DNA from 3 places in the Paenarthrobacter sp. NPDC090520 genome. Region 1 is predicted to be linked to each of the others. Evidence: riboswitches for the same ligand, from Rfam matches in the RefSeq annotation. Region 1 holds a riboswitch; each other region holds the start of a gene.

Region 1 (7,278 bases):
CCTCCGTCATTCGGTTTCGGCCCCGGGCTCCGCATACTGCTTGGCTACTTGGCGGGCAAGGTCGAGGGCGGCGGCCATGGCGGCGTCGTCGTTGGCCTGGCCGATGCCGCGTGCCATTCCAGCCGCGTACCCCGCGATGAATGTGGTCAAAGGCGCCGCGGGACGCACCACGGAGTGCGCGGCCACGCCGGCGACTGCAAGGATTTCGTTGACGTCCACGTCTACGCCCTCAAGCTCAAACGCCTGCAGCAGTGTGCGGCACCATTCCTCGAGTGTCTCGTCCTGGCTTTTCACGTCCGCCTCCAAGTCGTTGTCAATGCCCAGGGCCGCTGCGTCCTCCCACGTATCCACGTCGTCCGTGGAGCCATCGGGAACGGCAACAGCCAGCACGTTCAGCCTAGCAAGCAGCTTGAAGACAGATGCGTTCGTTAACGACCGGGCTGCAGCGACTTCGCGTTCCAGGGCCTGTGTGCTGTAGATGCCGAGGAGGGGCTGTTGCCTGCCATCGGAAGACACTGCCATGGCTCCCTCGGTGCCATGGTGCCCCGCGACTTCCTCAAGGATGGCAGCCACTCCCCGTGAGGCATGCGGCATATCGCAGGCCAGCACCAAGGTCCACGGTGCCGGATCAGTGGACCCAAGAACGGCAAGTCCCGCGGCAATGGCCGCCGCCGGTCCTGCGTAGGCGGGCTCCTCGCGCGCGGACAGTACCCCGTCCGGAAGGCCGTCCTGGCGCGGCCCCACCACCACAATCCGCGAAGCACCCCGGACGGAGTCCAGGGCATGCGAAAGGAGGCTCGCGCCGTCGTACCTTAATCCCGGCTTGGGCACGCCACCGAGGCGGGTGGCCCTGCCACCCGCCAGGATCACGGCGTTGAACTCCATCCGCCCAGATTACCCGTACGGCCGGAGCACAACAGAAATCGATCAGGCGGCGGATTCCGGCAAGAGGAACGGGTCCCAGTCCGGCGCAGGTTTCTCGAGTTCTTTGATCTGCCACATGGTTCCCGTGGGCACGCCGGGCGTGAAGCGAAGCTTCCAGCCCATCTCGGCGAGCGTCTGGTTGCTCTTGGCGTTATTGCATTTCAAGCACGCCGCAACCAGGTTTTCCCAGGAATCCGCGCCACCCCTGGATTTGGGGTGGACATGGTCTATGGTGTGCGCTGTCTTGCCGCAATAGGCGCAGCGGTGGCCGTCGCGGCGGAGCACCCCGCGGCGGCTCACAGCGGTGATCCTGTTGTACCGGGGACGGATGTAGCGGTTGAGGAGAATCACGGACGGACGTCCCAGAATCTCCTGTGGCCCGACGACAGGTTCGCCGCCTTCGGCCACTACGCTAGCTTTTCCAGTCAGCACAAGGACCAGCGCCCGGCGGAAGGTGACTACCGCCAGCGGTTCATATCCAGCATTCAGAACGAGTGTGCGCATGCACGTACCTCTTCACGGCCGCACCCGTCAGGGGCACGAGGGCCGGCTGCCCTCTGCATGTACGGGCTGTGGATCGACACCATAAGGGTAAGCACTTATATGCCGTATCAACGAATTTTCGGGCCTGTTCCCGTGCAGTGTCGGCGAATGTTCATGTGCGGGACACCATGCATGGCCCTCCGCGAGGGGCTTAAAGCGGAACACCCCGCAGGTATTCCTGCGGGGTGTTCAAAGAATCTGTATCAGCCGTTCACACGGATGAAGACCGGGCCGGAGCCGACGTTCACACTGAAGAGTGCAGTGGTGGACCCGTTCCATCCACCGTGTACTGCCATGCCGTTACCGACGTAGACGGCGATGTGTGCCATTCCACCGTAACCACCGTTGGCGTAGTACGCGAGGTCGCCCGGCTGGGCTTCGGCGGCGCTGACGGTGCGGCCCAAGGAGAGGTAGCCCGCCGGCCAATCGTGGAAGTTGATACCCACGGCCGCCAGCGAATTGGTGACCAACATGGTGCAGTCCTGGGTCACTCCCAGCTGGGCATAGGCTGCGGCGGCGATGGCTGCCCCGAGGCCACTGGAAGCTGCAGGAGCCTTGGCGGCCGCCGTTGCTGAGTTGTCCACTGCCAATGTGGCGGTCGCGCCGGTAGCCGTGGAGCCGGATGCGGCTTTCGCTGCGGGCTTCTCGACGACGGGAGCCGGAGCTTCCACCGTGGTCACAACCGGGCTCTCGTAGGAGATGGCCACGGTGGAGTCGGCAGCGATGGTGGACTGCGTGACTGCCTGGACATCAAGGGCTGTGGTGGCCGTGGATTCACGCTGGACGTTGGTATCGGCGGCGTTCGCAGCAACGCCACTGGTCAAGACCAGTCCTGAAGCGGCAGCGATAACGACTGCCTGGCGGCCGACGCCACCGGCGTTGTTGCTGACAGCCTTCGCGATCACGGCAAGGGAGCTGGTCTTGGGGGCCTCAGCTCGGTGCCGTGCAACCTTGTGTGCACTGGTCATTTTTTAATCTCTTTTCGTTTCCGCACGCGGTTGGGGCACGCGCGGTTTGCGGGCAAGCCAGCACTTGGGGGGCATGCTGGCGTACCCCGAACGGGGTTTTAGCGGAGGGTGAAGAATGAAGACGTGCCGGTGGAAGCCACCGAGTGGAGCAAGGTTCCCTGGCTCGGGTTGAGAGCGCTGATCATCATGCCGTTGCCGACGTAGATGCCTACGTGTGCGCCGCCGTTCTGCATGACCAGGTCACCCGGCTGCGGCGTGCTGGTGGCCTTCATGGCAGTCCAGGCGTTGACGCGGGGAATGCTGATGCCGGCCTGGGCGTAGACCCACTGGGTGAAGCCGGAGCAGTCCCAGCCGTTGGGAGTGGTGCCGCCCCAAACGTAGGGGTGGCCGATGCCCGTGTAGGCGATCGCGGCGAGGCCGGAAGCTGCGGCGCTGGAGGCCGTTTCCTTGGCGTCGGAAAACTGTGCGGTGAGCGAGCCGGCGGCCTGGCTGCCAGTGGTCTGGTTACCAGCTGTCTGGGAGCGCTGGGTGGTCTGCGACGCGCGCTGGACCTTCGGGGCTTCCTTGGTGGCCACGACGGGGCTGTCGAAGGAAACAGTGGCCGTGGGCTCTGCAGTGACAACCTCGGTGGTGAGGAGCTGCTGCGTGCTCGTCTCGGCCTTGGAAACATCGGTGTCCGCTGCCTGGGCCGGGAGGCCGACGCTGAGGACGAGGCCGGAGGCTGCGGCGAGAACTGCGGCCTGGCGGCCAACGGTTCCGGCATTCGCTGAAACAGCCTTCGAAAGAGTGTTCAACGGGTGAACCGTCTCGGCGCGGTGGCGCGCAGGGGTAGTGCGTGATGACACGTAGGTAGCCTCTCCCAATGCCTGCGAGGTGAGCTGTCGGATTCGGATGGGAGTCATCCGGCCACGCGCTTCGAGAAGCTTTGTGACTTAACCCCAAGGCCTTCTCTCGAAGACCAAAAGTGGTTCCCCCGCCCCTGCCAGACGAATTTTGCGAACGGATCCTGAGTGGTGGCAGAGCTAGGCAATCCACTCAAGTGCATCGGCCCCCTAAAAAGCCGATGCGCTTTAGACGGTACAACAGTTGAAAGCGAATGTCACATTCAGGTCACGGGGTGTGTCGCGAATGCGAGAGACGACCATCGACTTTGCTTAGAGCCAGCCCATGGGGTCAACAACTTCGCCGTTGACCTGCACCTCGAAGTGCAGGTGGCAGCCCGTGGAGGCGCCCGTGGTGCCGCTCAGGGCTACAACGTCACCGCGGCTGACAGTCTGGCCAACCTTGACGTTGAAGGACGACAGGTGGTTGTACGTGGTCTCAAGGCCATTGCCGTGATCCACCACAACGCGGTTGCCTCCGCCGTACTCGTGCCACCCGGCAAACGTGACCTTCCCGGCGGCGGCAGCGTGGACCTGGGTGCCGCACTGGGCAACGAAGTCCTGGCCGCGGTGGAAGTCGCCGGTGCCACCGGTCAGCGGGCTGACGCGGTATCCGAACGGAGAAGCGGTTGTCAGCGTGTCCAGCGGACTTCCAAGGGTGCCCTTGGAGGAACTGGCCTGGATGCTGCCAACGGACTGGGCGCTGAGCAGCTGCTTTAGCTTGCCGTCGGGATCGGCCTTGGTGGCCACCGCCGCACGGCTGAAGTCGATTTTTGCCGATGCTTCCGCGGAAACCTCAGGCTGGCTGCCGCCGGATACGGCAAGGGCAGCTTCTGTTTGGCCCGACTCGGAGGTGGCCATGACGGGGCTTGTGGCCGGCAGACCGACAGTGAGGGCGAGGCCTGTGGCGGCCAGGGCCACCCCGGCTTTCTGCCCTACGCCACTGGCTGCGGCGAAATCGGCAACCTGGCGCAACGGGCTCTTACGGCGGCGCACCTGACGCTGGGTGTCGCGCGGCCGGATCTCCGTTACGACGCGGGCTGGCCGCAGCTCAGCAGCGGGGCCGGACGCGCGTCGGCGGCCCCTGACGTTCTGCGATGTCAAACTCTGTTCCTCTCTAGAAAGCCTGCGAAGTTAGCTGTCGGATTCGGATCAGAGAGTGCAAAGACCCGGCCCGCACGCAGCGCGTACGGCACACAGGTATCCCGGAGGAAATTGCGTAAGTAGGCACTGCTGCTGCGGACTTCACCCCAAGGCTGCTTCTTCAGGCAGCCGATGGTGGTTCCCCCGCCTCTGCCAGTAGTGGATAACACCCCTGATCTGCTGGCAGAGCTCGGCTCCAGATCAGGTAACGCTTTGGTATCGGCGCTAGTAGATAACTATAGGGGATTAAAGCCTTCGGTAATAAATTCGTTATCTTCCACGGCGCCGCTTTCCGGGGTGGGCCTTTAGCACCTTTCGGCGGAAACTGCAGGTCACGCCGTTCTACCCGACTCTGGTAGTGAGATCAGACACTCCGGCCGGGACACAAGTGAGGCACCCATCCTTTTCGGGAGAGGTGCCTCGGAAGTCCTACGCTCAGCCAACCGCCACGAAGACGTGGGCTGCAACTTCGGGTGGCAGTTCCAGGGCGCCCTCGATGCCGGGGACGCGGACGGAGATGTACTCCCCTACCCGCGCCAACGAAACTGCCGCGCCCGGGCGGATCCCGCCTTCATCGAGTTGGGTCAGGAGTTCAGGCTCGACCTGGATGGGTTCGGCCAACCTGCTCACCACAACCCGTGAGTCCGTGGCGTAGCCGTCCATTGCCTGGATGAGGTTGACGTCGCCCTTGAGGGAGATCTGGCTGGCCCGTCCACCGAGTGCTTCCAAGCCCGGGATCGGGTTTCCGTACGGCGACTCGGTGGGGTGCTCAAGCAACTCGTACAGCCGGCGTTCAACCCGCTCACTCATCACGTGCTCCCAGCGGCAAGCCTCGTCATGCACATAGGCCCAGTCCAGGCCGATGACATCGGCCAGGAGGCGCTCGGCCAGGCGGTGCTTGCGCATCACTTCGGTGGCCCGCTTCCGGCCAACCTCGGTCAACTCAAGGTGGCGGTCATTGGACACGACCACCAGGCCGTCGCGCTCCATGCGGCCGATGGTCTGGGAAACAGTGGGACCGGAATGGCGCAGGCGCTCGGCAATGCGGGCCCGAAGAGCAACGATGTTCTCTTCCTCAAGCTCCAAAATGGTCCGAAGATACATCTCAGTGGTATCGATCAGATCCGTCATCCAGCTCAGCTCTCCTCGAACGCAGTTCTCGCGTAGTGTCCACCGTACCGCGTCCAGACGAGGCGGTCGGTCCCGCGGCGCCGCCCCATGACGCCTCCTCCAGCTTAGCTTATTTGGAATTACTCTGAATAATCCTCCTTCGCGTTCCTGCGCTCCCGGACTGCACCGTTCCACGTGGCGGACTATGACAACCGCAGGTTCCTGCCCGCGCGCCGTGTCAGGCAGAATTGGGGTGTCGAAGGAGCAGTTGATGCCACCTGCCACGACCCATCTTTGACCGATACCCATTGGAGCCACCCGTGAGCGACAACAGCATCACCATTCCCGCCGACCTGCTGCCCAAGGACGGACGCTTCGGCGCAGGACCGTCCAAGGTCCGCCCGGAGCAGGTCGAAGCCCTGTCCGCCGCGGCCGCCACCCTTCTTGGCACGTCCCACCGCCAGGCACCGGTGAAGAACCTCGTGGGGTCCGTCCGCGAAGGCCTCAGCACTTTCTTCCGCGCCCCGGAGGGCTACGAGGTTGTCCTCGGCGTCGGCGGTTCCACGGCGTTCTGGGATGTCGCAGCGTTCGGCCTGGTGGAGAAGAAGGCCCAGCACCTCTCCTTCGGCGAGTTCGGTTCCAAGTTCGCGGCGGCCACCAACAAGGCTCCCTTCCTGGACGCCTCCTCCATCATCAAGTCCGAGCCGGGCACCCGTCCGTCGCCGCAGGCCGAGGCCGGGGTGGATGTCTACGCCTGGCCACAGAACGAGACGTCCACGGGCGTCTCAGCTCCGGTCAAGCGCATTGACGGCGCAGACGAAGGCTCGCTGATCGTGGTGGACGCAACCTCTGCCGCCGGTGGCCTGGACGTGGACGTCGCGGAGTCCGACGTGTACTACTTCGCGCCGCAAAAGAATTTCGCTTCCGACGGCGGCCTGTGGCTGGGCCTCTTCTCCCCCGCCGCGCTGGAGCGCGCTGCCCGGGTGAAGGCCAGCGGCCGCTGGATCCCCGACTTCCTGGACCTCCAGACAGCGATCGACAACTCCAAGCTGAACCAGACCTACAACACGCCGTCGTTGTCCACGCTGGTCACGCTGGACGCCCAGGTGCAGTGGCTCAACAGCAACGGTGGCCTGGATTTCGCCAGCAAGCGCACGGCGGACTCCGCCAGCCGCGTGTACTCCTGGGCCGAGGCCTCCGAGTACGCCACGCCCTTCGTGGCCAACGCCGAGGAACGCTCCAACGTCATCGCCACCATCGACTTCGATGATTCGATCGACGCAGCTGCCATCGCCAAGGTGCTGCGCGCCAACGGAGTGGTGGACACCGAGCCTTACCGGAAGCTTGGCCGCAACCAGCTCCGGATCGCCACGTTCGTGGCCATCGAACCGGATGACGTTTCGGCACTGCTCGCCAGCATCGACTACGTGGTTGGCGAACTGAAGAAGTAAACACCATCAGCGGCCGCACGGCCGGAACGCTAAAAGGCGCCTGCCGGGAAGGATTCTTCCCGGCAGGCGCCTTTTTGTGTCTTCAGTTATTGCTGGTCGTCCTGGCCGGAGTGGTCCGCGTCTTCGACGGCGTCCCCGGTCTCGTCCGAATCGTCATCCGCGTCGTCATCAACCTGGGCATCGTCTTCGCCCGCCTTGACCGTTTCCTCGGCGACGTCTTCCTCGGTCTCTTCAACCAACGGCTTCTCGTCCTCCGGG
Region 2 (7,278 bases), on a different contig from region 1:
CTCACGGTCGGTGCAGTCGTTTCAGGGGCGCTGCTTGCTTTTGGGCTGTTGCTCGGCCTCGGCTTCGACGTCTCGGTGGGGGTGGGCGTCGGCGTCGGAGTGACCGTCGGAGTCGTGGTGGGGGTCGGCGTCGGTGCCGTGATGGTGTCCGACGGCGGAGCGGGCTGGCTCGGGACCGGGGAGGTTACGCCGGGCACCGGGACAACAGCCGATGGAGCCGTGGACGGTACCCACTGCGGGGCTGCCAGCGAAACCTGGGGAGCAGCCGCGGACGACGCCGGCGCGGCAGCGGGTGCCTCTGCTGCCGGCGGTGCGGGGTCGGCTGAGGGCTGCCCGGCTTCGGTCTTGGCGGCCGACGTGGACGAAGCTGTGGTGTACGACGGCGTGGGGCCGGGTGACGCCGTGCCCGTTGCCCGTCCGTCGCCGTCCGTGGAGGAGCCGCTGGCTTCCTGGGATTGGTTGTCCTGGCCGAAGAGCGGAAGATCCAGGGCCTGGCTGACCGTACCCACCGTCAGGACCAAGCCAAGTGCTCCAGCCACGACGGCCATGCGCTGGCCCATGGTCTTCACCGAAGCGGCCTTGGTCAGGACGGCATGCGGTTCCCGGTTGAAGGACGATGCCCCGAATGAACCGAAGGCCGACTTGCTTGCCGTAACCGACTTGCCCGCGCCGGCCGACGAGGCCGCGCCGGCTGACGTGGCGGTGCCGGGAAAAGTGGTTGCCCGGCGTGGCTGTGAACCATCAGCTGCCTTGGCCGCGGTAGCCTGCCGGCTTGCCAGGCCTGCGGCAGCGGTTGCGGCGGCGGCAATCTGTGCAGGCGTCTTCGGCTGGGCGCTGGCCTCAGGCTGGGCATTGGAATTGCGGAGCACCGGCGCGGCTACGGTCGGAATGGCGGCCGTCGCGGGTTCGGGCTCAGGGGTGGGCTCGGCCGGCTTCACCACGGGGATGGCAGCAGTCGCGGGAGCGGTCTCAGAAGTGGGCTCGGCGGGCTGCACGACGGGGATGGCGGCAGTCGCGGGCGCAGCCTGCGCCGTCGGAATGGCGGCCGTCGCAGGAGCAGCTTCCTTGTCGGAGGCAGGCTCGGCCGGCTTTACCACGGGGATCGCAGACGTCGGCGGCCCGGGCGTGGTCGACGCGATCCGCGGAGCATCGTCCGCGATCGTGCTTGGTTCCTGGACTGAGGCAGGAGCCGCAGCATCGTCCGAAACCGAAGCTTCCGGCGCAATGACAGCCTGGGCGGCTGCCTCGCGCTCGGCCGCGCGGCGCTCCGCGCGCGTCATGGGCGCGGTGGGCGCAGGCGCGGTTGGATTGACAACAGCGGCGGGTGCCGCCGTCGTGCTTTCAGCGCTGGTGGGGGACTGTCCGCTGGGTTGGGCCCGACGGCGTCCGGATGGCTTGGTGCGCTCGATGGCCTCCTGGGCACGGCGCGGCTGATCCATGGTTGGGGACATGGGTGATTGCCTCTCAACGCCTGCGAGGTTAGCTGTCGGGTTCGGACGAGGCCGTCCGGCCGCACGTGGCGGCTTCACCCCAAGGGCCTGCGGAATTCAGGCCCGGGAACTCTGGGTCCCCCGTCTCTGCCGCGGATCTGGCGGATTCCGGGATGCGGCAGAGCTCGGCGTCAGCCCGGAAGCGGCCCAGCGGAGATCAGGGTCGCCCTTCGACCGTACAGGAGCAGGGAAGTAAAGTCACATTAATGTAACGGACGGAACGTCCAAGGTTTCGAGGTGGCCTTATCGCCTACCCTTCGGCGCTGGAGCCGGAGACGGCAATTCATGCTGGACCTTTTGTACCTGGTGCGCCTGGTGGGTTTCGGGGCGGTAGATCTCGTCCACGATGCCCAGGACGCCTGCCAGGGCCGCGCGTTTCACCGGGCGCTTAGTGTCCCTGCGCCGCGTCCAGATCCAAAGGAGCGCAACGAGAGCGGGTCCGCTGAGAACGGCAGCCAACACGGCCAATAAATCCATGGATCAACACTAGCTTTGAGCATGTACTGGCCGGTAGACATGATCTATGGACCTGCCTGTGATGCCGCCCGTTTCGCCCATGCTCGCCAAGTCCGTGCCCACCATCCCCGATGTGGGGCACTACGAACCCAAGTGGGACGGCTTCCGGACCATCGTTTTCAAGGATGGGGACGAGATCGTCCTCGGCAGCCGCAACGAGAAGCCCATGACCCGCTACTTCCCCGAACTCGTGGACGCGCTCCAGAAGAACCTTCCGGAGAAGTGCGTGATCGACGGTGAGATTATCCTCATTTCCGGCAACCGTCTGGACTTCGAGGGCCTGCAGCAGCGCATCCACCCCGCCGACAGCCGCGTCCGGATGCTCGCAGAGAAGACGCCGTCCTCGTTGGTAGCGTTCGACCTGCTCGCCCTGGGGGATGACGACCTGACGGGACAGCCCTTCGCCGAGCGCAGGGCCGCACTGGAAGAGGCGCTCGCCGACGCCGAACCGCCCGTGTACGTCACGCCCGCGGTCACCGACCTTGATCGTGCCAAGGAATGGTTCGTGCAACTTGAGGGAGCAGGGCTCGACGGCGTGCTGTCCAAACCCCTCGACGGCACCTACCAGCCGAACAAGCGGGTGATGTTCAAGACGAAGCATGAACGGACGGCAGACTGCGTGGTGGCAGGATTCCGCTGGCACAAGACGGCGAAGGTTGTGGGGTCCATGTTGCTGGGGCTCTATGACGACTCGGGCCGCCTGCACCATGTGGGCGTCGTGGCGTCGTTCCCCATGGCCAAGCGGGAAGCCCTGGTGGCGGAGTTGGAGCCGTACCAGGTGGAGTTCGCCGAGCATCCGTGGGGCGAATGGGCCAACCAGGAGTCCGCCGGGGGATCCAGGATGCCCGGTGGCCAAAGCCGGTGGAGTGCCGGGAAGGACTTCTCCTTTGTTCCGCTTCGCCCCGAACTCGTGATCGAGGTGGCGTACGACTATATGGAGGGCGACCGTTTCAGGCACACCACCCAATTCCGTCGGTGGCGGCCGGACCGGACTCCTGACGGCTGCACCTACTCGCAGCTGGAAGAACCCGCAGACTACGATCTGGGCGAGATCCTGCGGCTGAAATAGCGCCCCATCGCCGCCAAGCCGCTGTCTCGCCGTTTCCCAACAAACGGAACAGATGCCTGGCGACTGATGTGGGAGCGGTTACTCCTGGTGGCCTTGGTCGCCGCTCATGCTGCCTTCGCCGGGAGGCGTTTCTCCCGGAGGTACTCCGCCGCCCGGCTCCAGTCCGGTGATGTTGCCGTCTTCCGGATCCGGATTCGACGATGCTGCGGGGTCTTGGTCTTCGTCCTGCCGCATATCCGGATCCTCGTGGATGCTGTCCGGTTCAGCGGCGCCGGAGACGCCGAACGTTTGGGGGTCGTCTTCGGGGTCATAGCTCGTCATGGCCAAACCTCTTCCTCAGTAACCTTATTATTTGCATTGCCCTGCCAGCCTAGCCTCGGGACCGGTGCCCAACAAGGGCAGCCCCGGCGGCACGCCGTTCCTCGCGCTCAAAGTCTTTCCCGTTCAGTGAGAGGCCTGTGGAAAAGATGGTTTTGCAGAGTTCTGTTTCGGCCGCTTACCTGGAATGGGCGTACAAAAAACCCCGGCCGCATCATGGCTCATGTCCAGAGAGGCGGGTCCGGGGACTTCATCTGCAGTCTAGCAAGGAGCGCCGAGTACTGACCAATGCCCAAACTTGGTCCAACGGCGCCCACAGCCGCGCCCTCGACGAGGCCATCACCCCAGTCCGCATGGCAACGTACATGGCCGCTGCCTCTTACGATCACTCGCTGGCGAGACAGCTCTATATTTGGGATCGTGACGTTTCGGCAGCCCTTTTGGCCGACATCGCAATCGTGGAAGTGGCCGTGAGGAACGCTATGGCCAAGCAACTGGAGCTTGCCTACGGGGGCTTCTGGTACACGGCAGATATTGGGCTGGATGGCCCGAGCCGGAACAAGTTGGCCGAGGCCTGGTCGAAATTGCCGCAGGGGCGGCGCACTTCCGGCCACCTCATAGCAGGCTTGATGTTCGGGTTCTGGAAGGGACTCTTGGAACCAGGGGGATATGTGGGGCGGGAACCACAGCGATTTCGGGCTTCGCATGAGCTTCTTTGGAATAGCTGCCTCAACAGGGCATTTCGAGGTGGAAGATCCGTGGCTTCGGCCGACGGCGTGAAATTCACAAGGACCTGGACATTGGGAGTCGTCACGATCGTCCATGCCGCACGAAACAGGGCCGCCCACCATGAGCCATTTGTGGCTGGCTTTCCGCTCCCCGGTCAGCAGCATCGGCTCACCGTGCAGCAGGCCCACGAGGCTTGCCTGAAGCTGGCTCGAATGTTGGACCGGAACCTCGCCGGATGGCTCGAATCAACCACTCGAGTTCCTGGAATCCTTGCCGCCCGTCCAGGCTAGGTCGCAGCGCCTTACCTTCGCGCCCGCTCCAGGAAAACGTCCGCGCCCGGGCCTGTCAGTTCATTGCCCGCAATGGCGCGCCCGGAGACGGCGAGGAGCAGTGAGATGGCCGGACCCTGCACTTCCGGACCTTCGCCGCGCGCGTAGCGGGTATCCGTGGCAACGAGGCGCCATCCTGCTCCGAGCTCCTTGCCGCCTCCCATCTTGGTGGTGGTCTTCAGTTGGTAGTGCAACGCTGTGGCCACGTGCTCGGCAGGATAACTGTGGCTGATCGCCAGCGGGCGGCGGATGTCCTCGCCATGCACGAACGCTTCCACCAACCGGGTGGCCAAGGAGGCTGGAGGTCCGGAAGTCCTGGCGGCAACGGCATGAAAGGACTTCAGGGTATGGCGTGGATCGGACGCCCGTTCCCGCTCTACTCCTACGGCATTGTCCTGGTCGAAGTCGAAGCGTGCGGCCATCATCCGGCGGGCAAATCCCAGGCGAGTGGTCTTGGCGGAGTCGATCAAGTGGGCCAGCACATCATGGACGCTCCAGCCGGGACATAGGGATTCAGCGTTCCAGAGCGAACCGTGCAATGGCTCCAGATCCCTGATGAGGGCGCGTCGTTCCTCATGTACCACCGGCCAAACCACGGAGCGGGACCTCGAAGCCATATGGCTATTCAAACAGTAAGCGCCGGCTTTTTCCCCGGTTTGGACGCCTTGCCTTGGCCGCCGAGGGTCAGTCGCGCGTGGCGTCGTCCGATTCGGCGGGGTCTCCCGCGGGGCGCGAAGCGTCAGGTGCGCTGCCGGCGTTCGCTGCCTCCCGGCGTCGGGCAATCCGTGATTCGGTCCACATGGCCACCGCCACGAATACGACGCAGGCGAACATGAAGGTGGCCACGAAGTTCAATCCCATAGCGGATCCCAAGGGTGCGGCAAGTGCCATTGCGGCCATCCCGGCCACGATATGCCACCCTTTGAAATTGCCCACCAAACAAGCGTAACCCCGGTGTTTGCGGGTGCTGGCCCGTTGGCTTGGATCGTTGCTTGATCCTTATCACTCCGACATCTGCCGGACGCATTTCAACTGGCGTCGGCGTCGGCCCCCGTGCCGTCTCCAGCCGCGGATTCTTCTTGTTTCCGCTTCTGGGACTCCAGCCACGCGATGATCGACGCCTGCCGGATCCGGCGGTGGGTTCCCCGGTATTCCACAGGAATTTCGCCGCGGTCGGTCATGTTGCGGAGATAGGTGTGCGAAATGCCCGCGAGTTCGGCGGCCTGCGACGTGGTCAGCATTTCTTCCACGCTGCTGACGGTCACCGCTTCGCCGCGGCCCAGCCGGGCCAGAAGGTCTACGACGGCGTCCCTCGCCTGGTCCGGCAGGCGGTGGACGGTGCCGTCGACGAACACCGTGATGTCGTTGCTGTCCTGGAGTGATCGTGCCAGGTTCCGGGCGTCGTCGGCGGGCAGGCCGGCCGTGACGCGGGGAGCTATCAATGCCATGGCAGAAGCCTAACGCGGGTAGGCCTATCGCGACGGCAGCCCGCGGCGCTCGAGCACACCTCGGATCCGGTCGCGGCCGTGAAGGCTCAGCCGGCTTCGTACCCGCTGCACTACGGCGTCGATCCACCCCCGGGGCTCGCCCTCGGCCTGGTAATAGGCTTGGAGCGTGGCATCGTACTCCGCCAACGCCTCGGTGCCGGGAACTGCGTAGCGCTCACGGTGCCGAACCACGCTTTGCGGAAGCCGGGGCTTGATGCTGCCCGCAGCATCAGGACGCGGCCGGCCGATCGCCAGTCCCACTACCGGGAACGCGCCGTCAGGCAGTTCGAGCAGCTCAGACAGTTCTTCAACGTGGTTCCGCACAGCGCCGACGTAAACGGTCCCGAGCCCCAATGATTCGGCAGCAATAACCGTGTTCTGGGCAGCAAGCGCGGCATCGACCACGGAGACCAAGGTGCTGTCGATGAACTCCACGCCTTCGGTGGGTTCGCCCCGGTGTTCAGCGATGAGCCGGTTCCGCGACCAGTCAGCCACGAAGACCAGGAAGACCGGCGCCTCTCGGATGAAGTCCTGGTCTCCGGCCAACGCTGCTACGGCATCCTTGTGCCCCGGATCGCTGACTTCGACGACGCTCCACGTCTGCAGGTTGGACGAGGTAGCAGCTGATTGCCCGGCAGCGATGAGAGACGTGAGGGTCGCCTCGTCCAGCGGCGTGGGTTCGAATTGCCTGACTGAACGGTGGTTGTAAAGGAGCTCAAGCGTTTGGTTTACGGGCCCGAGCAGTCCGGGAAGGTTCCCTCCGTAGCGGGCTGCGACCAAGTCGGTAGGATCGGCGGGGGCGTGCGCCAGTGAGGTCATGCGGTTCTCCAATGCTGTGGGTTTACCAGGGCAAACCAGCACAGCAGGCAGAACCTTCCTCGATGACGAAGGAAGAACCCGCGTGAACCTGTATGGCGCCAACGGGCGGTTCGGCGAAACCTACTCCGCGTCCAAATCCGTCTCCAGCAGTTTCACCAGGGCGTCCAGCGCCTCATCCGCTCCTTCGCCCTCGGCCCGCAGCACAACAACGTCCCCCTTCGCGGCTCCGAGCGTCATGAGCGAGAGGATGCTGGCGGCGTCGAGCGCTTCATCCGCCGGCTCGCCCTGCATGGCGATGGTGACATCCACCGACTGTTCACCGGCGGCCTCGGCGAAGAGCGCCGCAGGGCGGGCGTGCAGTCCGGACTTGCTGGCAATGGTGGCAGTGCGTTCGGGCATGGGTTTCTCCTTGCGGTTGGATTTGCGGAACTTACAGGCCGAGCTCTTCGAGCACGGGGAGCTTGGCGCGGACCCAATCGCGGGCCTCGGTTGCGCTGGGTGCGGAGAGAGCCAGGCGCGCG
Region 3 (7,278 bases), on a different contig from region 1:
ACTTAAACCATAGGACTGGAATCAGAATTGGTCAACCGGTTGATGTGTTCCTTTCTGAAGCGTCCTCCGACGCTGCCCCTGATTGGTCATCCGGTTGCTACGCTTTGAGGATGCCTGTGAATCCCGCCGCCGCAGCGGCCCAAATGACGGCGGCTCTTGCGCCCATGGAGCAGGGCTCCGTCGTGTCCGAAGTGGCCGAGCGCCTGCTCGCCTACTTCACCAGCGGTGATATCGCGCCGGGCACACGGCTGCCGGCCGAACGCACGCTGGCAGCGTCGTTGGGTGTTGGACGCTCGGCCATTCGCGAGGCCTTGGCCGCCTTGGAGATTCTCGGCATCGTCATCGTCCGGCCGGGTTCCGGGACGTACCTGCGCGACGGCGTCTCCGAACTCTTGCCGCGGACGCTCAGTTGGGGCTTGATGCTGGGGGAGCCGCGCACGCGGGAACTCGTTGAGCTCCGCAGCGGCCTGGAAGTGCAAGCCGTGGAGTTGGCCGCCGGGCGGGTCACCGACGAGGCCTTGGAACGCATGCGCGCCAACCTCGATGCCATGGAGAGGAACCTCGATGACCTGGCAGCTTATGTCGAAGCAGACGCCGCTTTCCACCGCGAGATCGCTGCCGCCTCCGGAAACATGGTCCTGGAGGAGCTGCTGCAGAGCATCCGCTCCTTGCTGAGGATCTGGGTGGACCGCGCCCTGACGGACGAAGGCCACGCAGAAGCTGCCCTCAAGGAACACACGGCGATCTATGAAGCTTTGAAGGCCCGGGACGTCGACGCTGTCACCCAGCAGATGCGCTCCCATATGGTTACCGCATCCCGCCGGCTCCTCGCAGGCTTCGACGCCGCGCAGTAAGACTTCCGCCGAGTTGCCAACCCGGCGAGGGCCACGGACCCATTAGACGTGGTGGCGGGATTCGAACCCGCGTGCGCTGCTTTGCAGGCAGCTCCCTGGCCTCTTGGGTACACCACGTGCCAACGACACTAGGTTCGGCCGGGGTAGCCAAGCAAAGTTCTTTGCTCCGGTTTTCGCAGGGCTACGCAGCCTGACGCCCGGGCTACGTCGCTGGTCGCCGCACTACGTCACTGTTTCCTACGGTTGCGTGGCATGAAGCATGCGCCCCCGCCATGACCTTCCCGCCAGTTTGGCCACGCCGGCGCCGATCAGGAGCGTGAGGATCGCCGCCGCGGCGTGCGTGTAAAGCATGAGGTCCCCTGCGTGGATGGGGGTGCCGCCGGGCGCGGGAACGGGCAGGTCTTCCGGAATCCGGCCGGTGCCGTGGAGGTGGTCCAGGGAGCCGAGCCCGGGGATGGAACCTCCCAGCGCGTCAAAGCCAAAGAACAGCAGCTGCTGCGTTGCTCCGGAAACCAACAGCAACAGCAGCGGCCCGTGGATCCAGCGGGAAATGAGCTGCGCGCCCAACGCCGCAAGGGCCACGAAACCAAGCAGTACCGGGATGGCCGGCGCGCTTCCGCCGGAGACAACGTGGGCAGCGAGGCCAAGGGCAACCGCCACGGGTCCGGAGACCCAGGTCCATTTGTTCTGGACAGTCCACTTGTCCTGCACAGGAGTTGTGCCCATCCACACAGGCTATGCGCAGGATGGCCGCAAGGAAACAGCTAGGCCAGGAGCGTGTTCACCAGCCGGGCCGCAACCTTGGCGGTACGGGAGTCGATGTCGAACTCAGGGTTCAATTCAGCCACGTCCAGGTGCAGCAACGCGCCACTCGCGGCAACCTGCTTGCAGACCGCGCTGATCACCGGCAGCGGCACGCCATACGCGGCCGGGGCACTCACGCCCGGCGCCACCGCGGCGGGCAACACATCGAGGTCGATCGTCAGGTACAGCACGTCGATCCCGGCCAGGAAGTCGGCCACGAAGGTCTCCACCGCTTCCGGTGAGCAGTCTTCGTCCAGCAGGTATTTCACGCCGAGCCGGTCCGCGGTATCGAACAGGGTCCGCGTGTTGTTGGGTTCGGAAATACCCACGACGGCGTACTGCAGTTCGCGCCCCGCGGCGGCTTCCTCCCGGGCCATCTGGAGGAACGGGGTCCCGGAGCTCGGTGTCGGCTCGTCCCGCAGGTCGAAGTGGGCATCGAGGTTCAGCACGCCCAAACGTTTTCCGCTGCGCACGGCCTCCGATCCGGCAACGCCCAGGTAGCTGGCAAACGCGGTCTCGTGCCCGCCGCCCAGCACCACGGTGAGGTTGCCGCCGTCGAGCAGTCCCGCAATGGCGCGTCCTGCCCGCTCCTGGCCTGCTTCCAGGGCGTCGCCCTCGACCACAACGTCGCCGGCGTCGAAAACGTCGCGGTCCAGGTGGAAGGCCAAAGGACCCAGCGCGGCACGGATCGCGGCCGGAGCTGCGGCGGCACCCACGCGCCCTTTGTTGCGCTTCACGCCGGCGTCGCTGCAGAAACCAAGCACGACGGCGGGACGCGAGGCGGCTGCGGCGGCCTCCGGAGCATGGGGAGCCACGGCCTGCCACCACCGGCGGTGTTCGTCGCCGTCGCCGTCGAAGCGTCCGGTCCACGGCTTGGGAGTGGTGTCTACGGTGAAGGCGCTGGTTTCCATGCTTAAAGCACACCGGACCCGGACTGCCAAAGCCAGCAGTTCCGCGTCCGGAGTGTCTGAAATACCGGAATGCCTACTTCACGCCCAGCAGTTCCTCCACTGTTCCGATGCCGAAGAACAGCAGGAACGCCGCTGCAACGGCCCACATGAGCGGGTGCACTTCGCGGGCGCGGCCCTGGAAGGTGCGGATGAGGACGTAGGAGATGAAGCCCGCCCCGAGGCCGTTGGCGATCGAGTACGTGAACGGCATGAGGGCGATGGTCAAGAACGCCGGGATGCCCACGCCCCAGTCCTGCCAGTCGATCTTGCCCACCTGGGACACCATCATGAAGCCCACCACCACCAGCGCGGGGGCGACGGCTTCGAACGGAACCAGGTTGATGAGCGGCGTGAAGAACATGGCCACCAGGAACAGCACACCGGTCACGATGGACGCCAGGCCGGTCCGCGCACCTTCGCCGATGCCGGCTCCGGACTCCACGAAGATCTGGTTGGACGAGACGGACGCGCCGCCCCCAACAATCGCGCCGAGGGCGTCCACTTGGAGCACGCGGTCCACGTTGGGGATGTTGCCATGCTTGTCCACGGTTCCCGCCTCGTTGGCCAGGCCCACCATGGTGCCCATGGCGTCGAAGAAGATACTGAGCAGGATCACGAAGGCCAGCAGGGCTGCGGCGATGAAGCCTAGATGTTCAAAAGCGCCGAAGGGGTTGGCTTTGCCGATCAGCGAAAGGTCCGGAGCGCCCCATTCCGAGAGCGTCGGTGCCACGAGGGACCAGCCGCGCGGGTTGACGTTCTTGCCGTCGAAGCTCGGGCCGATGTGCAGGGTGAATTCCAGGATCGCCGCCAACGCGGTGGATACGACGATGCCGATCAGGATCGCGCCGCGGACCTTGCGGACCACCAAGGCGATGGTCAGGATCAGGCCGACGGCGAACACCAGTGTTGGCCAGCCCATGAGCTTGCCGTCCACGCCGAGTCCCAGGGGAACCGTGGTTCCGGCAGCGTCGGGGATGCGCCGGACGAAACCGGCGTTGACCAGGCCGATCAGGGCAATGAACAGGCCGATGCCCACCACGATCGCGGTCTTGAGGGCTTCCGGGACAGCTTTGAATACAGCGGTGCGGAAGCCCGTGAGGACCAGGATCAACATGGTGAGGCCGGACAAGACCACGAGGCCCATCATGTCCGGCCACGTCAGCCCCGGGTGTGAAGCGACGGTGACGGCAACGAAGGCGTTCACTCCCAGGCCCGTGGCCACGGCGAACGGGTGCTTGGCCCAGGCTCCCATGAGGATGGTCAGGATGCCCGCAACGAACGCGGTGGTGGCTGCAACTGCCGTGAAGCCCAGGGACGCTCCGCTGGAGTCGGCTCCGGAGAGGATCAGGGGGTTCAGGACCACGATGTAGCTCATGGCAAAGAAGGTCGCGAACCCGCCACGGATTTCCCGTGAGTACGTGGAACCACGTTCGGAAATCTTGAAGTAGCGGTCTATGGCAGAACCTTGTTTAAGCATGAAGGTCTCCGGGGATCGGGTGAGTGTGCTCTCAAATCCTATGCCCGCGGCTACGGGGCGCCCGGACGATTCGCCTAGTCTGTAAGGAAGCCAACATTAGGAGAAACCGCCCCATGCGTACCATCCGCCCGCTTCTGGCCGCCGTCGTTGCCGCCCTTGCCTTCGCCTCGGCGGTACTTTTTGGTGCCGCCCCCGCGTCCGCGCACGACGTCGCCGAGTCCACCACTCCGGCCAACGGAGCCACCGTGGCGGCAGTCCCGGCGTCGGTCTCCATCACCTTCAACAACCGTCCGCTGGCCATCGGTTCCGGGGTGACGGTCACCGCGGGCGGCGAAAACTGGGCTGACGGCGCCGTCGAAATCATCGACAACCAGGCAGTCCAAAAGTTGCGCCCGGGAGCGCCGGCCGGCGAGTACACGGTGGTGTGGCGCGTGGTCAGCTCCGATTCGCACCCCATTGAGGGCACCTTCAAGTTCACGGCCACCACGGGAAGCACGACGGCGGCAGACGGCTCCGCGGGCGCCTCGCCGTCCGCTTCGGCATCGGGAGCGGTGGTTCCGAGCGCAGGAACGGCAGCTCCGGGGACCGGCTCCGGCGAGTCGGCTCCGGCCGCCTCCCAGCCCTTCCCGTGGAGCATTGTGGGCCTCGCCGTGGTGGCAGTCGGCCTGGTGGTTTTCCTGGCTGTTACAGCCCGCAGGAAGTTGGCCGCTTCCAACGAGGCCGAGGGCGATAATTCCGCGGAATGACGCGGTTTTCTACATACCTGCGAAAATCTCGAAAGGGTTACCGCGACACGCGCAAAGCCAACTCCTCGTTACTCAAATGTGACTTTGGCGTGATCATCCGTTACGGTAGTACCTGTGCCCGATCCCTATTTGGGGCACTTCCGGCCTGATTGCCTAGCTCTGCCGCAGTCCGGAATCCGTTCGCAGACAAACCTACGGCAGAGACGGGGAACCCATTTTAGGCCGCCATTGAGCGCGCCTTGGGGTGAAGTCACGAAGCTTCCGCTTAACAGCGGGGGATAGTGACCGGGTGACTCCCATCCGAATCCGACAGCTAACCTCGCAGGCATCGGGAGAGGCCTTTTCATGTCTTCACGCATTCTTCGCGGCCGTCGTAAGGCGGACATCGCACGTCCCAATCCGTTCATCTCCATCTCCAAGGCCGTTGCCAGCAACGCTTCGGGCGCTGGCCGCCAGGCAGCCGTTATTGCTGCGGCTTCCGGCCTTGTCCTGACCGGCTCCATTGCCGCCCACGCTGCCGAGACCCCCGCACAGGCCCCGGTCCAGCGTGACTCCAGCCCGGCGACGGTTGCCGAAACCGTTGCGGAGACCCCCAACAAGGTGGTCACCGCAGCTGCAACTGCCACCATCAACTTCGAGCGCCCCGCGGTTTCCTCCGTGGCAGCTCCCGTGATCGAGAAGCCGGCCCCCGTGGCTGCGGCTCCGGCCAAGAAGGCAACCACTGCGGCTGCCACCACGGCCAAGGCTACCGTTGCAGCTACCGCGGCTGCTCCCGCCGCCGCGGCTCCTGCAGCAGCAGCACCTGCCGGGAGTGTCAACGCAGCCATGGTTGCTTCGGCTTACGCCCAGATCGGCATCATGCAGGACTGCACCGCCATGGTGGAGCGCGCACTCGGCTCGGCAGGCATCCCCGTGGGTGACCTCGCTCCGATGCAGTTCCTGAACTACGGCAAGGTAGTCAGCGATCCCCAGCCCGGCGACATGATTGTCCAGTCCGGCCACGTTGCTATCTACATCGGCAACGGCCAGGCCATCAGTGGCGGCATCAACGGCAACCAGACCGGCATCCACCCGATCAGCTGGCTGACCGCAACCGGCCCCATCACGTACGTACGCGCTGGCGCCTAAGCTTCACGCTTAAACACCACCAAGGCCGGCACCTGGGAGAGATTGCTCTCCGGGTGCCGGCCTTTTGTTGTTAAGGGCTAGCTGGGGACTCAAGGTCCCGGCACGTCGCTGCTCGTAGCGGGCATGCCGGTTTGGTCTGGCAGCCGCGGCGCTGGCCGTGCCGGTTTCAGGCGATTGCGATGCCGGGTCCGGCCGGGAGCGCCACCCTGGACGAGATCGCCTGGCCCACGGCCTTCGCTTGCCGCAGCACCTCTTTGGGCGTGGGGGTGATGAGTTCGCCGACTCCCACCAGGTGCATCCCCACTGCCCGCATGGCTGCCACGAGGTTCTGCCCGATCGCGATGCCCAGTTCGGCCAACATCCGGCGCAACTGGCTTTGGGCGCAACGCGTCACAACGATGTGGTCCGCCAGGAGGATGCCGCTGGCCGTGTGTACGGCCCACTGTCGAGGTGCCGGCTCGAACGGGGCGAGGCCCGCCGTTGCCAGGCCGGGGACGCCAATGCCGGGAGTCGAAAGGTCCGCCACGCTCCGCTCGCCGAGTTGCAGGCCCTGGCTGGCTCCCAGGAAGTCCAGGCGCACCGCCTTGGTGGTGCTCCGCACGTCGAGCTGATGGCTGGCTGCGTAGTTCCGCAAGTGCCGGAGGATCTGGTTGCGTTCCAGCATGGCCGCGGGGTCGGCAGCATCGCAGCGCTGCAGCATTCCCGTGTGGACGGAGGGACCGGATGTGGACAGGGATCCAAACCCGTCCACCACAATTGAGCCAACGCCGTAGCGGCTGAGCTCGCTGGCCACGGCCAGGCCGGAAAGCCCGGCTCCAATCACCACGGTGGTGGTGCGCTCTGTGCCGGAATCAGGCGTGAGTGACACTGCTTGGTTCCTCCTTGACGTGTGTGCCCGAAGGCATCGCGTTGTTTCGCGTCCAAGCTCCCCCAGCGTCCGCAAACAAATGGCCGGGTGTGTCCTGGAACACGCTTGCCGGCCATTCGGTGACTCGAACACTACAGAACTTTTGGGGCCGTGGATAGCCTCAATGGCAGCGTGTTTTTACTTGTTCATCCAGAGTCCGGCAACCACACCTGAAACCGAGCCCGGACCGTTATGCGGCGGGCGAAAAGTCGCCTTGATTCGGCCTTGGCAACCGAGAATAGTGGGCAGTGGAAGGGGATGCCCTGAACTTCTCCTTCCCCGGATATTCGCACCAGGCCGGGCGTGTCACCTTGCGGGTGAAACCTCTGGCAGAATGACCGGAACAAAAGCAGCAGGTGGAGAGGCGGGCCCCATGGACCAGCACGGCAGTCACGTTGAAGAACCCCGGAGC

Evidence for each region. A riboswitch is a leader RNA that binds a small molecule or an ion and turns the genes downstream of it on or off. The one in region 1 is predicted to bind cyclic di-AMP.
Region 2: linked by a shared signal. The riboswitch ahead of ACIQTZ_RS20885 (hypothetical protein) and the one ahead of ACIQTZ_RS08540 (C40 family peptidase) in region 1 are both predicted to bind cyclic di-AMP.
Region 3: linked by a shared signal. The riboswitch ahead of ACIQTZ_RS05715 (NlpC/P60 family protein) and the one ahead of ACIQTZ_RS08540 (C40 family peptidase) in region 1 are both predicted to bind cyclic di-AMP.

What each region holds. Positions count from the first base shown of each region.
Region 1 covers NZ_JBIVXM010000005.1:150,960-158,237, reverse strand. Annotated here, with positions in the region: gene ACIQTZ_RS08560 (molybdopterin molybdotransferase MoeA) at 1-10, opposite strand, end outside; gene ACIQTZ_RS08555 (NTP transferase domain-containing protein) at 7-885, opposite strand; gene ACIQTZ_RS08550 (HNH endonuclease) at 928-1,428, opposite strand; gene ACIQTZ_RS08545 (NlpC/P60 family protein) at 1,671-2,435, opposite strand; gene ACIQTZ_RS08540 (C40 family peptidase) at 2,534-3,280, opposite strand; cyclic di-AMP (ydaO/yuaA leader) riboswitch at 3,285-3,443, opposite strand; gene ACIQTZ_RS08535 (M23 family metallopeptidase) at 3,590-4,420, opposite strand; cyclic di-AMP (ydaO/yuaA leader) riboswitch at 4,425-4,665, opposite strand; gene ACIQTZ_RS08530 (metal-dependent transcriptional regulator) at 4,895-5,590, opposite strand; gene serC (phosphoserine transaminase) at 5,890-7,020, shown strand; gene ACIQTZ_RS08520 (DUF3027 domain-containing protein) at 7,107-7,278, opposite strand, start outside.
Region 2 covers NZ_JBIVXM010000023.1:58,280-65,557, reverse strand. Annotated here, with positions in the region: gene ACIQTZ_RS20885 (hypothetical protein) at 1-1,451, opposite strand, end outside; cyclic di-AMP (ydaO/yuaA leader) riboswitch at 1,455-1,604, opposite strand; gene ACIQTZ_RS20880 (hypothetical protein) at 1,734-1,967, opposite strand; gene ACIQTZ_RS20875 (ATP-dependent DNA ligase) at 2,014-3,075, shown strand; gene ACIQTZ_RS20870 (DUF6480 family protein) at 3,154-3,396, opposite strand; gene ACIQTZ_RS20865 (maleylpyruvate isomerase family mycothiol-dependent enzyme) at 4,424-5,068, opposite strand; gene ACIQTZ_RS20860 (hypothetical protein) at 5,136-5,387, opposite strand; gene ACIQTZ_RS20855 (helix-turn-helix domain-containing protein) at 5,480-5,899, opposite strand; gene ACIQTZ_RS20850 (NADPH-dependent oxidoreductase) at 5,924-6,757, opposite strand; gene ACIQTZ_RS20845 (HPr family phosphocarrier protein) at 6,878-7,156, opposite strand; gene ptsP (phosphoenolpyruvate--protein phosphotransferase) at 7,188-7,278, opposite strand, start outside.
Region 3 covers NZ_JBIVXM010000003.1:202,700-209,977, reverse strand. Annotated here, with positions in the region: gene ACIQTZ_RS05745 (FadR/GntR family transcriptional regulator) at 111-854, shown strand; tRNA gene ACIQTZ_RS05740 (tRNA-Cys) at 901-971, opposite strand; gene ACIQTZ_RS05735 (hypothetical protein) at 1,092-1,580, opposite strand; gene hutG (formimidoylglutamase) at 1,619-2,569, opposite strand; gene ACIQTZ_RS05725 (NCS2 family permease) at 2,643-4,085, opposite strand; gene ACIQTZ_RS05720 (copper resistance protein CopC) at 4,199-4,831, shown strand; cyclic di-AMP (ydaO/yuaA leader) riboswitch at 4,982-5,173, shown strand; gene ACIQTZ_RS05715 (NlpC/P60 family protein) at 5,177-5,959, shown strand; gene ACIQTZ_RS05710 (FAD-binding protein) at 6,126-6,827, opposite strand; gene ACIQTZ_RS05705 (universal stress protein) at 7,240-7,278, shown strand, end outside.